Regions from separate parts of the Streptomyces kaniharaensis genome, predicted to be linked through region 2. Evidence: riboswitches for the same ligand, from Rfam matches in the RefSeq annotation. Region 2 holds a riboswitch; the other holds the start of a gene.

Region 1 (6,860 bases), 1.1 Mb from region 2:
TTCTTCACGTCCCCGCGCTCGGCGGCGAACACGCCGAGCTGGCAGGTCAGCGAGGAGAGCACCAGGATCGTGGTGTTGACCGAGGAGAAGGGCACGTTGAGGGCGTGCGCCTTCTCGGTCCAGAACTCCGGCCCCTTCACGGAGCGGAGCGTGAAGTACATCGCGAAGAGGGCCGCGAAGAACATCAACTCGGAACTGAGCCAGACGATCGTTCCGACGCTGACCATGTTCGGCCGGTTGACCGATCCGTGCGCGTGCCCGGTTTCTACTGCTGTTGCTGTCGCCACGACGGACATTATGTCGGTCCCTTATTCCGTCTTCACGCCGGGGGGTGTCCCTCGGAGTGTCCGGTGCGTGCGGTATGCCCGCTTGGGGGGCGGCGGGGTGGCCGGACGGCACCTGAGCAGCGGCGTGTCCCTTTTCTGACGATTCCTCGGAGGGCTGTTCGACCCCGTTGCCCAGCGTGTCGTTGCCCGGTCGGCGCAGCGGCCGGAGGTAGGGGACGGGAGCATCCCGTCGGCCGTACGGGTGGACTGGGCGGGGCAGGGTGACGGGCCGTCCTCCGGACGGGTGAGCAACGGGCGCGGCGGCTTGAGAACCAACGTGCGCGAGGGGCCTCGGCGAGAGGGAAAACGGGAGTAGCATCCGGACCAGGCGAACGTGGTCCGGATCACACTTGAGGGAGCAGGGCCCATGGCGTACACGACCGACGAGACGCTCACCGTCCTCGTCTACAGCGACGACCGCAACACCCGCGAGCAGGTGCTGACGGCGCTCGGCCGCCGGCCCGCCGAGGACCTGCCGGAGCTGTCCTACCTGGAGTGCGCGACCACCCCCGCGGTGCTGAAGGCCCTGGAGAAGGGCGGCGTGGACCTCTGCATCCTGGACGGCGAGGCGGTGCCGGCCGGCGGGCTCGGGCTCGGGCGCCAGCTCAAGGACGAGATCTACGGCTGCCCGCCGGTGCTGGTGCTGATCGGCCGGCCGCAGGACTCCTGGCTGGCCGCCTGGAGCCGGGCCGACGCGGCGATCTCCCACCCGGTGGACCCGGTGGCGCTGGCCGGCGCGGTGGCCACGCTGCTGCGGGCGCGCCTGGCCAAGCGGGCGCCCGCCACCCGCTGAGCACTGCCGTCTCACTACTAGAGAAGGCAGCCCCGGAGGCGCCCCGCCGCTGGATAGGCTGACTCCATCCGTACGGGAGTCCCCGCTGTGGGGAACCGACAACAGCTGGAGTCAGCCATGGTGAACGCGAACCCTGCGAACGGCGGTACCGACCCCGCGCAGGTGGTCCGCACCTGGCCGGACCTCCTGGCGGCGCTGTTGAAGGGGGAGGACCTCGACCGCTCGGCCACCGCGTGGGCGATGGACCGGATCATGAGCGGCGAGGCGTCCCCCGTCCAGGTCGCCGGCTTCATGGTCGCGCTTCGGGCCAAGGGCGAGACCGTCGACGAGATCACCGGTCTGGTCGACGCGATGTACGCGCACGCCGAGCCGCTGGACATCCCCGGGCCTGCGGTGGACATCGTCGGCACCGGCGGCGACCGCGCCAAGACCGTCAACATCTCCACCATGTCGGCGATCGTCGCGGCGGCGGCCGGCGCCAAGGTGGTCAAGCACGGGAACCGGGCGTCCTCCTCGGCCAGCGGGTCCTCGGACGTGCTGGAGAAGCTCGGCATCAGCCTGGATCTGTCGGCCCGGCGGGTGGCCGAGGTGGCCGAGGAGGTCGGGCTCACCTTCTGCTTCGCGGCCCGGTTCCACCCGTCGATGCGGCACGCCGCCACCGCCCGGCGTGACCTCGGGGTGCCGACCGCGTTCAACATCCTCGGCCCGCTGACCAACCCGGCCAAGGTGACGGCGCACGCGGTCGGCTGCTTCGACACCCGGCTCGCCGGGCTGATCGCCGGGGTGCTCGCCCGGCGCGGCTCCAGCGCACTGGTGTTCCGCGGCGACGACGGCCTGGACGAGCTGACCGTCACCACCACCTCGCGGGTGTGGATCGTGCGGGACGGGACGGTCACCGAGACCGCCTTCGATCCGCGGGACGTGGGCATCGAGCTCGTCGGCATCGAGGCACTGCGCGGGGCGGACGCCTCGTACAACGCCGAGGTGGCCCGTCGGGTGCTGGCCGGGGAGCGCGGGCCGGTGCGGGACGCCGTCCTGCTGAACACGGCGGCGGCGCTGGTCGCGCTCGACCTGACCGGGGCGCCGCTCGCCGAGCAGCTGGCGGCCGGCATGGAGCGGGCCGCGGCGGCCGTCGACTCGGGTACGGCGCAGGAGCTGCTGCGGCGCTGGTCGGAGGCCACCAGCCGGATGTGACACGGCAGTTGGGGGCCCGCGGGAGTCGGGCGGTTTCTAGTGGTCGTTGCAACACGTGGTCGGTTGTCTAGGCCGCGAGGAGTTTAGCCAGACGCTCGGCTGGGGTTTCCCAGCCGAGCGTTTTGCGTGGGCGGCGGTTGAGCTGGTCGGCGACGGCGGCCAGGTGCTCGGGCGTGTGGACCGACAGGTCGGTGCCCTTGGGGAAGTACTGCCGCAGCAGGCCGTTCGTGTTCTCGTTGGAGCCGCGCTGCCAGGGACTGGCCGGGTCGCAGAAGTAGACCGGGATGTCGGTGGCCAGGCTGAACTCCGCGTGCCTGGCCATCTCGCTGCCCTGGTCCCAGGTCAGGGACCGCTTCAGCTGGACCGGGAGTGTCCGGGCGGTGGCCACTAGGGCGTCGCGGACGGTCTCGGCGGTGTGGTCGCCGGGCAGGTGCAGCAGCATCACGTAGCGGGTCGAACGCTCGACCAGGGTGCCGATCGCGGACTTGTGCTCCTTGCCGAGGATCAGATCGCCCTCCCAGTGGCCGGGGACGGCCCGGTCCTCGGCCTCGGCGGGGCGCTCGCTGATCATGACCATCGGGTCGGTGAAGCGGGAACGCCGGCAGTTGGCCTGCCGCTGGGGCCTGCGGCGGGCCCGGCCTGAGCGCAGGGCACCGGCGAGCTCGCGCCGCAGCTCGCCGCGGCCCTGGACGTAGAGCGCCTGGTAGACGGTCTCGTGGACCACGTGCATCTCCGGCCGGTCGGGGAACTGTCGACGTAGAGCGTGGCAGATCTGCTCCGGGCTCCACTGCTCGTCCAGCATCGCCTGGACGGCGGCGTGCAGCTCGGGGTTCTCGGTGATCTTGCGGGCCTTGGGGCGGGGCCGGCGAGCGTCCGCCCTGGCCTGGGCGGCGTGCGGACGGTAGTGCCACTGCCCGCGAGTGCCCTCGGTGCGGTTGCGGCGGATCTCCCGGCTGATGGTGGACGGACTGCGGCCCAGCTCCGCGGCGATGGCCCGCACGGTGGCCTTCTCCCGCAGCCGGTCGGCGATGTGGATCCGCTCGTCCTCGCTCAGATACCGGGAGACACCGGAAGGCGGCACCACCATGCGAATCGGTGGTGCCGCCTTCTGCCGCTGCTCGGCTCCGCGGCCGTGACGCCACTTCTGGCCGGTCCGGCGGGCGATGCCGACGATCCGGCACGCCTCGGTGTTCGTGTAGCCCTGCTGCATGAGCCGGGAGTATGCCTCCCGTTCCCGGCGCAGCTTCACAGGCCCCTGGGCCGTCCGGTCCTTGCGGATCTCGAAGTCCAATGCATCCCCTGAACTGGGGTGTTGCAACGACTCCTAGAACCCAAGTCGCTCCCGCGGGCCCTTCGCCGTGTCCGAATGGTGGATGTCCGTTTGACCGCTCGCCGGACGCGAACCTAGAGTCTTCGCCAGGTCATGAGTGACAGCGTCAAGCCCCAGCTTGCTGTCCGGCAACCCTCCGTCCGTGGCGGGGTGCCCTGGGTGAGGACCGGGTCGCGCGGCAGTCCGTCCGTGCGGCAAGCGCGGACGCCCGGTGACCAGCACTCCCGGGGTCCCTCGACCTCAGATGGAGTGCATCCTCATGTCTTCTCTCGCCACCGAGACCTGTGCCCCGCTCGCCGTCCTCGGCCACGACGTCCAGGTCCCGCTGGCCGGCGGTGGGAAGGTCGGCTACGCGGCGCTCGACTACGCGGCCAGCTCCCCGGCGCTCCAGCGGGTGTGGGACGACGTCGCCGCGTACGCCCCTTACTACGGCAGCGTGCACCGCGGCGCCGGGTACCTCTCCCAGCTGTCCACCGACCTGTTCGAGCAGAGCCGCCTGACCGTCGAGGAGTTCCTCGACCTCCGCGAGGGCGACCAGGTGGTGTTCACCCGGGCCACCACCGACTCGCTCAACCTGCTCGCCGCCGCCGTGCCGGCCGGCACCCGGGTGTTCGCCTTCGAGACCGAGCACCACGCCTCGCTGCTGCCGTGGGCCCACGCGGGGCTGAGCGTCACCTACCTGCGTGCGCCGCGCTCGCACGCCGAGGCCGTCGCCGCGCTGGACGCCGCGCTCGCCGCGGCGCCCGAGGGCCCCAGGCTGCTCTGCGTCACCGGGGCCTCCAACGTCACCGGTGAGCTGTGGCCGGTCGCCGACCTGACCGCGACCGCGCACCGGCACGGCGCCCGGGTCGTGCTGGACGCCGCGCAGCTCGTCCCGCACCACCGGGTCTCGGTGGCCGAGCTGGACGTCGACTGGATCGCCTTCTCCGGCCACAAGATCTACGCGCCGTTCGGCGCCGGGGTGCTGGCCGGCCGGGCGGACTGGCTGGACGCGGCCGAGCCGTACCTGGCCGGCGGCGGCGCGACCCGGACGGTGGCCCGGGAGACCGACGGCTCGGTGGCCGTCGAGTGGCGCACCGGCCCGGCACGGCACGAGGCCGGCTCGCCGAACGTGATCGGCGCCTACGCCATCGCCTCAGCCTGCCGGGCGCTGTCCGAGGCGGGCTTCGACGCGCTGGAGGCCCGCGAGCAGGCGCTGATCGCCCGGCTGAAGGCGGGGCTGGCGGAGATTCCGCAGGTCAGGGTGCTGAGCCTGTTCGGCCCGGTCTCGGCGCGAGTGGGCGTGCTGTCCTTCGTCGTCCAGGGCTGGAACAGCTCGCACTTCTCGGCCGCGCTCTCCGCCGAGTACGGCATCGGCGTGCGGGACGGCCTGTTCTGCGCGCACCCGCTGGTGCGGACCCTGCTGAACGACGAGGCGCCGGCCGTGGTCTCGACGTGTGGCGCTCCCGACCCGTCGCTGCCGGGCGAGCGCAGCCTGAACGCGATCCGGGTGAGCTTCGGGGCCGGGACGCCGGACGAGCACATCGACCGCTTCCTGACCGCCGTCCGCGAGCTGGTCACGGACGGCGCCGCGTGGAACTACCGCAACGAGGACGGCCGTTGCGTCGCCGACACCCGTCGTTGAGGGGCCGCTACTCGTCGAGGCCGAGGGCGAACGCGGCCTCCAGGTCGTGCTGGGAGTAGGTGCGGAAGGCGATCTGGGTCTCGGTGTGGGCCACGCCCGGGATCTTGTTCAGCCGGCCCGGGATGACGTCGGCCAGGTCGTCGTGCCTGCGCACCCGGACCATCGCCACCAGGTCGTAGCCGCCGGTCACCGAGTACACCTCGCTGACGCCCTCGATGGCCGCGATGGCCTCGGCGATCTCCGGGATGCGGTCGACACTGGTCTTGATCAGGACGATGGCGGTGATCACAGTTCCGGCTCCTTCGTGGGGTGCCGACAGGGTATCGGGCGTCAGCCGGGTCGTCGCGGGGGACGGCCGACCACGGTGCAGGCGTAGAGGAAGCCGGCCGAGAAGCCGATCACGTGGACCAGATAGGCGACGCCGGGGCCGGCCGCGTGCACCGACCACCCCTGCAGGACGAACCAGAGGCCGAGCACCAGCCAGGCCGGGAAGCGCAGCGGCAGGAAGAGCAGCAGCGGGACGAGCGTGGTCACCCGGGAGCGCGGATGGAAGCGCAGGTAGGCGCCCAGCACGCCGGAGATCGCACCGGAGGCGCCGATCAGCACCCGGGTCGAGTCCGGCGAGTGCGCCTCGGCGAGGGCGAAGCCGTACGTGGCCAGGCTGCCGACGGCCAGGTAGAAGAGGGTGAAGCGGGCCCGGCCGAGCCGCCGTTCGACGGTGGGGCCGAAGACATAGAGGAAGAGCAGGTTGCCCGCCAGGTGCAGCCAGCCGGCGTGCAGGAAGAGCGCGCTGAGGACGGAGAGCGCCGGGTGCTTGCCCGGGGTGGCGGCGGCCGGGCAGCCGGGGACCGGGTCCTCGGCCAGCTGCTCGGCGGAGAGCGGGCGTCCGGCGAGCAGTTCGGCGGGGACGGCGCCGAAGCGCTGCTCGTACCGCTGCTCGGCGCAGACCCGGGCCTGCCCGCTGCCGTAGAGCGGGTTGAGCCCGGCGGCCGGGCCGAGCAGGAAGACCAGGGTGTTGACCGCGATGAGGGCGTAGGTGACCGCCGGGGCGGGCACGGCCGGGCCGCCGTCCCGCATGTCGGTGTGGCCGGGGGCCGCGAGCGCCATGCGGTCAAGCATCCCTCCGGGCGCCCTTTGTAACACCGTGTTGTACGGCAGGTGGACTAGAGCCCGACTCCCGCTCCGGATCCCGCGAACCGGTGGCCGTGATGGTTGCCCCAGGCAATAGGCTTGGGCCGGGCATTCCCGCCTCCCGCCGCCGACGCCGGGGCCCCGGGGGAGCGCCCAGCCCATCCAGGGACCACCCGAGAGGACCCCGATGACCGTCCCCGCCCTGACCGCCGAGACGCGCTGGCGCTGCACCCTGTGCGGCAACCTCACCCGCTTCGACGTGACCCGCACCGCGCGGGTGACCGAGTTCCTGCACTTCGACCTGGCCGGCGAGTCCAAGGTCGAGGAGACCGAGGTCCTGAACGAGACGATCGAGTCGGTGCGCTGCCGCTGGTGCAACGCGGTGGACCAGGTCGAGCTGGTCGCCCGCCCGGGGGCAGAGGGCGCTGAGGCAGAGGGCGCTGAGGCCGCGGCCGAACAGGG
Region 2 (6,860 bases):
GGTGCTGGGCGCACAGTACGGAATCCCGTTCGTCTCCTCGTCGCGGGTCCTCTTCTACAACAAGGCGCTGTTCCGTCAGGCCGGCATCGCCCAGCCGCCAGCCACCTGGAACGAGCTGCGGCAGGACGCCGAGAAGATCAGGGCCAAGGTGCCGGGCGTAACCCCGTACGGGCTGCCGCTGGGCCCCGAGGAGGCACCCGCCGAGTCCATGCTGTGGACGCTGAGCGGCGGCGGCAGCATCTCCGACGACGTCGGCAACTACACCATCGACAGCACCCAGAACCAGGCCACCTTCGGCTGGCTGAAGAGCAACCTCGTCGACACCAGGCTGACCTATCCCGAGCCGGGCAAGATGAACCGCACCCCGGTGTTCCAGGACTTCGCGGCCGGGAAGGTCGCGATGCTGAACGGCCACCCGACGCTGCTGCGGATGGCCACCGCCGGGAAGATCGAGTTCGGCACGGCGCCGATCCCCAGGAAGGACGGGGTGGGCAGGACGGGGAGCCTCGGCGTCGCGGACTGGATGATGGCGCTCAAGGCCAACGGCCACAAGGAGCAGATCAAGAAGTTCCTGTCCTTCGTGTACCAGCGGGAGAACCAGCTCAAGTTCGACGAGCGGTACAACCTGCTGCCGGTCACCCAGGACGCGTTCGCGCAGATGAGCGCGGACCCGAAGCACGAGGACCTCAAGCAGTTCGCGACCGGGCTGACCAACGCCAGCTTCTACCCGTTCGGCGACCCGGCCTGGGTGAACGTCAGCAACCGGATCAAGGCGGGCATCGGGGAGGCCGTCACCGGGGACCCCAAGCAGGTGCTCACCGGGCTGCAGGACGCGGCGATGCAGGAGGCGGCCCGGATTCGGAAGTGAACCCGGGGCGGGCGCGAGAATGACATCTCGTGGTGTCGTGGTCGTCGTCGGTGGGAGGTGTTCCCGTGGGTGAGCTGAGTGAGCGGGACCGGGCGGTGCTGGAGCTCGAAGGGCGCCAGTGGCGGACGGCGGGGGCCAAGGAGCGGGCGATCCGGGAGGAGCTGGGGCTCTCCGGTACGCGGTACTACCAGCTGCTGAACGCTTTGCTGGATCGTCCGGAGGCGGTGGCGCATGCGCCGGTGCTGGTGAATCGGTTGCGGCGCGTGCGGGAGGCCCGGCGGGCGGCTCGCTGAGGGCGGGCTCTCGGGAGGGTGGATGAGGGGGCGGCTCTTGGGGTGGCCGCTCCCTCCGGCGGCGCGTCCCCCTCGCCTTGGTGGGGTGGTTGCCGCAGGGGATCTTTTTGGGGCCCGGCGGATCGGGTATGGGGACTGGCATGGGCTTTGACGAGAAGCGGATGCCGGTGACCGATGCCGGGCGGGACGGGTTGCGGCGGATTCTGGCGGCGCCCGGTGATGCGGTGGTCGCGCTGGACTTCGACGGGACGCTTGCGCCGATCGTGGCGGATCCCAGTCGGGCCCGGGCGCATCCGGGGGTTGCGGGGGCTCTGCGCGGGTTGGCGCCGTTCGTCCGGGCCGTGGTGGTGGTGACCGGGCGGCCTGCCGGGCTGGCGGTGGAGTACGGCGGGCTGGAGGGACTGCCCGGGGTCGTGGTGCTGGGGCACTACGGGGCCGAGCGGTGGGAGGACGGCGAGGTGACGGCGCCGCCGGTGCATCCGGGGGTGGCCGGGGCGCGTGCGGCGTTGCCGGGTGCGCTGGCGGCGGTCGGGGCGCCCGAGGGGACGTGGGTGGAGGACAAGGGGCGCTCGTTGGCGGTGCACACGCGGCGTACGGCGGCGCCGGAGGAGACGCTGGAGTCGTTGCGGGCGCCGGTGGACGCGCTGGCGGCGGAGCACGGGCTGGTGGTGGAGCCCGGGCGGCTGGTGTTGGAGCTCCGGCCTCCGGGGGTGGACAAGGGGGCGGCGTTGACCGGGTTCCTGCGTGAGCGCGGGGCCCGGTCGGTGCTCTACGCGGGGGACGACCTCGGGGATCTGGCGGCCTTCGCGGCGGTGGAGAAGCTGCGCGGCGAGGGCCTGGCGGGTCTGCTGGTGTGCAGCGGCGCGGTGGGGGACGCGCCGGTGCGGGAACTCGCCGACCGGGCGGACCTGGTGGTCGCGGGGCCCGCCGGCGTGGTGGAGCTGCTCGCCGAACTGGGAGAAGCCGTCAGAGCGCGTTGAGCTGGTCCAGGAACCACTGCTGCGGGGGGAGTGCGGTGGCCGCCGCCGCGAGGCGCTTGGTGCGCTCGGTGCGTTCCTCCGCGGGCATGGTGAGGCCCGCGTGCAGGGCGTCGGCGGTGGCGATGACGTCGTAGGGGTTGACGGTCAGCGCGTCGTCGGCGAGTTCGTCGTAGGCGCCGGCCTCGCGGGACAGCACCAGGGCGCAGCCGTGGTCGGAGACCACCGGGACCTCCTTGGCGACCAGGTTCATGCCGTCCCGGATGGGGTTGACCAGGGCCACGTCGGCGAGGCGGTAGGCGGCGAGGGAGCGCGGGAAGTCGTCGTCGACGTGCAGGATCAGGGGCCGCCAGGTGGGCGTGGCGAACTCGGCGTTGATGTCGTGCGCGAGCCGTTCCACCTCGGCGGTGTAGTCGCGGTACTCGGCGAGGTCGGTACGGGACGGGTAGGCGAAGGCGATGTGCACCACCCGGTCGTGCCACTCGGGGCGGGTGCGCAGCAGGTGCCGGTAGGCCTGGAGGCCGCGGACGATGTTCTTGCTCAGCTCGGTGCGGTCTACCCGGACGATGGTGCGCCGGTCGCCGACGGCCGCGCGGAGGGCGGCGAGGCGTTCGTCGACGTCGGGGCGGTGGGCGCGCTCGCGCAGGAAGTCGCCGTCGGCGCCGAGGGCGTGGACGCCCAGGTGGGTGGTGCGGCCGGCGTACCTGACGGTCAGGGCCGAGTGGTCGACGGTGGCGCCCAGGAGGTCCGTGCAGCAGGCCGCGAACGCCCTGGCCCAGCGTTCGGTGAGGAAGCCGGCCCGGTCGGCGCCCAGGATGCCGGTGAGGACGGCCTCGGCGACGTCGTCGGGCAGCAGCCGGAAGTACTCGGGCGGGGCCCAGGGGGTGTGCGAGAAGTAGCCGATCCGCAGGTCGGGGCGGGCGGCCCGGAGCAGGGCCGGGGTCAGCGAGAGGTGGTAGTCCTGGACCAGGACGGCGGCCCCGGGGGCGGCCTCGGCGGCGAGGGCGTCGGCGAAGGCGGCGTTGTAGGCGCGGTAGGCGCTCCACTCGGCGCGGAACCCGGCGTCGAAGACGGGGGCGGTGGGCGTCGCGTAGAGCAGGTGGTGGACGAACCAGAGGGTCGAGTTGGCGACGCCGTTGTAGGCGCGGGCGAAGGTCTCCGGGTCTATGTCCAGCATCCGGACGGCCTGTCCGCCGACGTCGTGGCCGGCCAGGTCGAGGCGGCCGTAGGGGGCCTGCGTGGCGGCCCGGCGGTCGGCGTCGCCGAGGGCGGCGCAGACCCAGACGGCGTTCGGGTCGTCGATCGCGGAGAGGCCGGAGACCAGGCCGCCGCCGCCACGGCGGAGGGTCAGCGTGCCGTCGTCCGAGGTGCTGAACGACACCGGTCCCCGGTTGGAGGCCACCAGGACGGGGGCGGTGCCGGTCTGATTCGAACGTTCGGTCGTGAGATCGCCCATATTTGGGATGTTGCCGGGCCTCCGGCGTGGCAAACGTTTCAGTGTCGGGTCGCATACTCCGGGATGGTGTGGATCGGGGGGCGTTCCACGGCGGTCACCGGGTGGGTGTGGGCGGTGAACACGGGGGTCCCTCCCGCCGAAGGCCGGGGCAGGGTCTCCGGGGCGCGGGTGAACTGGGTGAGCAGGGGGCGGACGAGGTCGGCGGAGGCCTTGAGCCGGTGGGTGCGGTCGAGGCGTTCGAGGGCGGTGCGGTAGATGGTGGCGGCCATCCGGCCGAGGGCCTGGCTGTCCTGGTGGTGGTGGTGCCGGACGCCGACGTCCACCTGGGCCAGGGCGTCCAGCCCGGTCGCCTCCAACGCGTCGACCAGCAGGCCGAGTTCGACGCCGTAGCCGGTCGGGAAGGGCAGCCGTTCGAGGAGCGAGCGGCGGGCCGCGTACTCGCCGCCGAGGGGCTGGACGAAACCGGCGAGTTCCGGCCAGTGCAGGTTGAGCAGCGGGCGGGCGACCAGCTCGGTGACCCGGCCGCCGCCGGCCGGGACGACCGCGCCGTTCGTTTCGAGGGGGCGGTCGTACATGGCCTTCACCAGCTGGATGTCCGGTTCCGTGAGTAGCGGGCCGACGATGCCGGAGACGAAGACGGGGTCGAACTCGCGCAGGTCGGCATCGACGAAGCAGACGATGTCGCCGTGGGTGACCAGCAGCGACCGCCAGAGGACCTCGCCCTTGCCGGGCACGGCGGGCAGCCGGGGCAGGATGGCGTCGCGGTGCTCCACCCGGGCGCCGGCCTCGGCGGCGACGGCGGCGGTGGCGTCGGACGAGCCGGAGTCGACCACGACGAGTTCGTCGACCAGCGGGAGCCGCTCCATCAGCTCGCGGCGGACGGTCCGGACGATGTCGCCGACGGTGGCCTCCTCGTCGAGGGCGGGCAGGACCACGCTGACGGTGTGGCCGGTGCGGCGCTTGGCCTCCAGCAGGGTGTGCACCGGCCGGTCCGCGGCGCTCCACGAGCGGCGGCTCAGCCAGGACGCCGCCTGCGGGAGGAGTGCGGGGATCGGTTCGGCGGGCACGGGACTCTCCTCGGCGGGGTGGGTGGGACGCGCCATCTCGCGTGGCGGACGGTCCCTTTCGGGGTTGGCGCCTTCGGATACAGTCTTCGTACAGCGGCCGGACCTTCGCACGCCGGGGTCGCCGCTGAGCAGCACCACAACTTCACAAGCTCATCCAGAGGGACTGAGGGAACGGCCCGTTGACGTCCCGGCAACCTTCTCGCGCGGCTGTCTTCAGGCCCCGGCGGGACAGGTGCCAATTCCGGCCCGTGGCGCGACCGCGCCATGGGGAAGATGAGGAGAGAGGCCTCCGCCACATGGCTATCACTGCGACATCCCCATCTGGCGTCGTACCCGCACCCGTCGACCTCGGCCCCGCCGCGGCGCTGTCCTGTCGGGAGTGCGGCGCCCGCTTCCCGCTCGGTCCGAGCTTCGCCTGTCCGGAGTGCTTCGGCCCGCTGGAGATCGCGTACGACTTCGGCAGCGAGGGCGCCGAGGAACTGCGCAAGCGGATCGAGTCCGGTCCGGCCTCGATCTGGCGCTACGCACCGCTGCTGCCCGTTCCGGCCGACGTCGCCTCCAAGCCGAACCTGAATCCCGGCTGGACTCCGCTGGTCACGGCGGACAACCTCGGCCGCGAACTCGGCTTCACCGCCCGGCTGCACGTCAAGGACGACTCGGGCAACCCGACGCACTCGTTCAAGGACCGCGTGGTGGCCTGCGCCATCGAGGCGGCGCGGGCGTTCGGCTACACGACGCTGTCCTGCTCGTCGACCGGCAACCTGGCCGGTGCGGTGGGCGCGGCGGCGGCGCGGGCCGGGTTCCGCTCGTGCGTCTTCATCCCGCACGACCTGGAGCAGGGCAAGGTCGTGATGGCCGGTGTCTACGGCGGCGAGCTGGTCGGCATCGAGGGCAACTACGACGACGTGAACCGCTTCTGCTCCGAGCTGATCGGCGACCCGGCCGGCGAGGGCTGGGGCTTCGTCAACGTCAACCTGCGCCCGTACTACGGCGAGGGCTCCAAGACGCTGGCGTACGAGATCTGCGAGCAGCTCGGCTGGCGGCTGCCGGAGCAGATCGTCATCCCGATCGCCTCGGGCTCGCAGCTGACGAAGATCGACAAGGGCCTGCAGGAGCTGATCGGGCTCGGGCTGGTCGAGGACCGGCCGTACCGGATCTTCGGTGCCCAGGCCGAGGGCTGCTCCCCGGTGTCGGCCGCGTTCAAGGCCGGCCGGGACGTGATCAAGCCGGTCAAGCCGGACACCATCGCCAAGTCGCTGGCGATCGGCAACCCGGCGGACGGCCCGTACGTGCTGGACATCGCGCGGCGCACCGGCGGCGCGGTCGAGGACGTCACCGACGCCGAGGTGGTGGCCGCGATCGGGCTGCTGGCCCGCACTGAGGGCATCTTCGCCGAGACCGCGGGCGGGGTGACCATCGGCGTGCTGAAGAAGCTGGTCGAGACCGGACAACTGGATCCGGCCAAGGAGACCGTCGCGATCAACACCGGCGACGGCCTGAAGACCCTGGACGCCGTCTCCGACGCCGGCATGACCGCCGTCATCCGCCCGACGCTGGAGTCCTTCCGCGACGCCGGCCTCGTGTCCGCCTGACCCCCCCACCCCCGCCGAGGAGAGCCACCGCCATGAGTGCCAACGTCCGCATCCCCACCATCCTCCGCACCTACACCGGCGGCGCCGCCGAGGTGGCCGCCGAGGGCGCCACCCTGGGCGACGTCATCGCCGACCTGGACCGCAACCACGCCGGCATCGCCGCCCGCATCCTGGACGACACCGGCCGGCTGCGCCGCTTCGTCAACGTGTACGTGAACGACGACGACGTGCGCTTCGCGGAGGGTCTGGCGACGGAGATCAAGGACGGCGCCAGCGTCTCGATCATTCCGGCGGTGGCCGGCGGCTGCTGAGCCGCACGCCGTCCATTCGGCCGTCCACGCATGCGGAATTCCGCATTCCGTACGCGTGGGCGGCTGCTCGTATTTCGGCGGGAATATTTCTCGGTCGAGTGGGAGTAGAGTGTCGCTCGGCCGGGAACAGGGGTCCCCCTCCCTCCCGCGGCGAACCGCCGGATCGCCTTCCGGCGCTTGGGCCAGGCCCGGTCCGGCGCCGGGAATCCTGTCAGGCGGATGTCAGAATTTCCGGGGGGATTTGGGTAATTCGTCCGCTATGCCCGGCGTGAAATGCCGAGATTCTTCCGATTCGA

What was found. Region 2 has a riboswitch for S-adenosylmethionine ahead of thrC (threonine synthase). Riboswitches for the same ligand answer to the same signal wherever they lie in the genome.
Region 1: another riboswitch for S-adenosylmethionine. It lies ahead of F7Q99_RS06240 (aminotransferase class V-fold PLP-dependent enzyme); the one in region 2 lies ahead of thrC (threonine synthase).

The regions. Positions count from the first base shown of each region.
Region 1 is NZ_WBOF01000001.1:1,364,190-1,371,049, reverse strand. It holds gene ctaE (aa3-type cytochrome oxidase subunit III) at 1-296, opposite strand, end outside; gene F7Q99_RS06255 (response regulator) at 694-1,119, shown strand; gene trpD (anthranilate phosphoribosyltransferase) at 1,237-2,313, shown strand; gene F7Q99_RS06245 (IS30 family transposase) at 2,381-3,604, opposite strand; SAM riboswitch class IV at 3,733-3,850, shown strand; gene F7Q99_RS06240 (aminotransferase class V-fold PLP-dependent enzyme) at 3,903-5,267, shown strand; gene F7Q99_RS06235 (Lrp/AsnC ligand binding domain-containing protein) at 5,275-5,556, opposite strand; gene F7Q99_RS06230 (rhomboid family intramembrane serine protease) at 5,598-6,374, opposite strand; gene F7Q99_RS06225 (hypothetical protein) at 6,586-6,860, shown strand, end outside.
Region 2 is NZ_WBOF01000001.1:2,472,958-2,479,817, reverse strand. It holds gene F7Q99_RS11275 (extracellular solute-binding protein) at 1-868, shown strand, start outside; gene F7Q99_RS11270 (DUF3263 domain-containing protein) at 934-1,161, shown strand; gene otsB (trehalose-phosphatase) at 1,302-2,141, shown strand; gene F7Q99_RS11260 (alpha,alpha-trehalose-phosphate synthase (UDP-forming)) at 2,128-3,594, opposite strand; gene F7Q99_RS11255 (glucosyl-3-phosphoglycerate synthase) at 3,633-4,661, opposite strand; SAM riboswitch class I at 4,809-4,941, shown strand; gene thrC (threonine synthase) at 4,958-6,253, shown strand; gene F7Q99_RS11245 (MoaD/ThiS family protein) at 6,286-6,564, shown strand.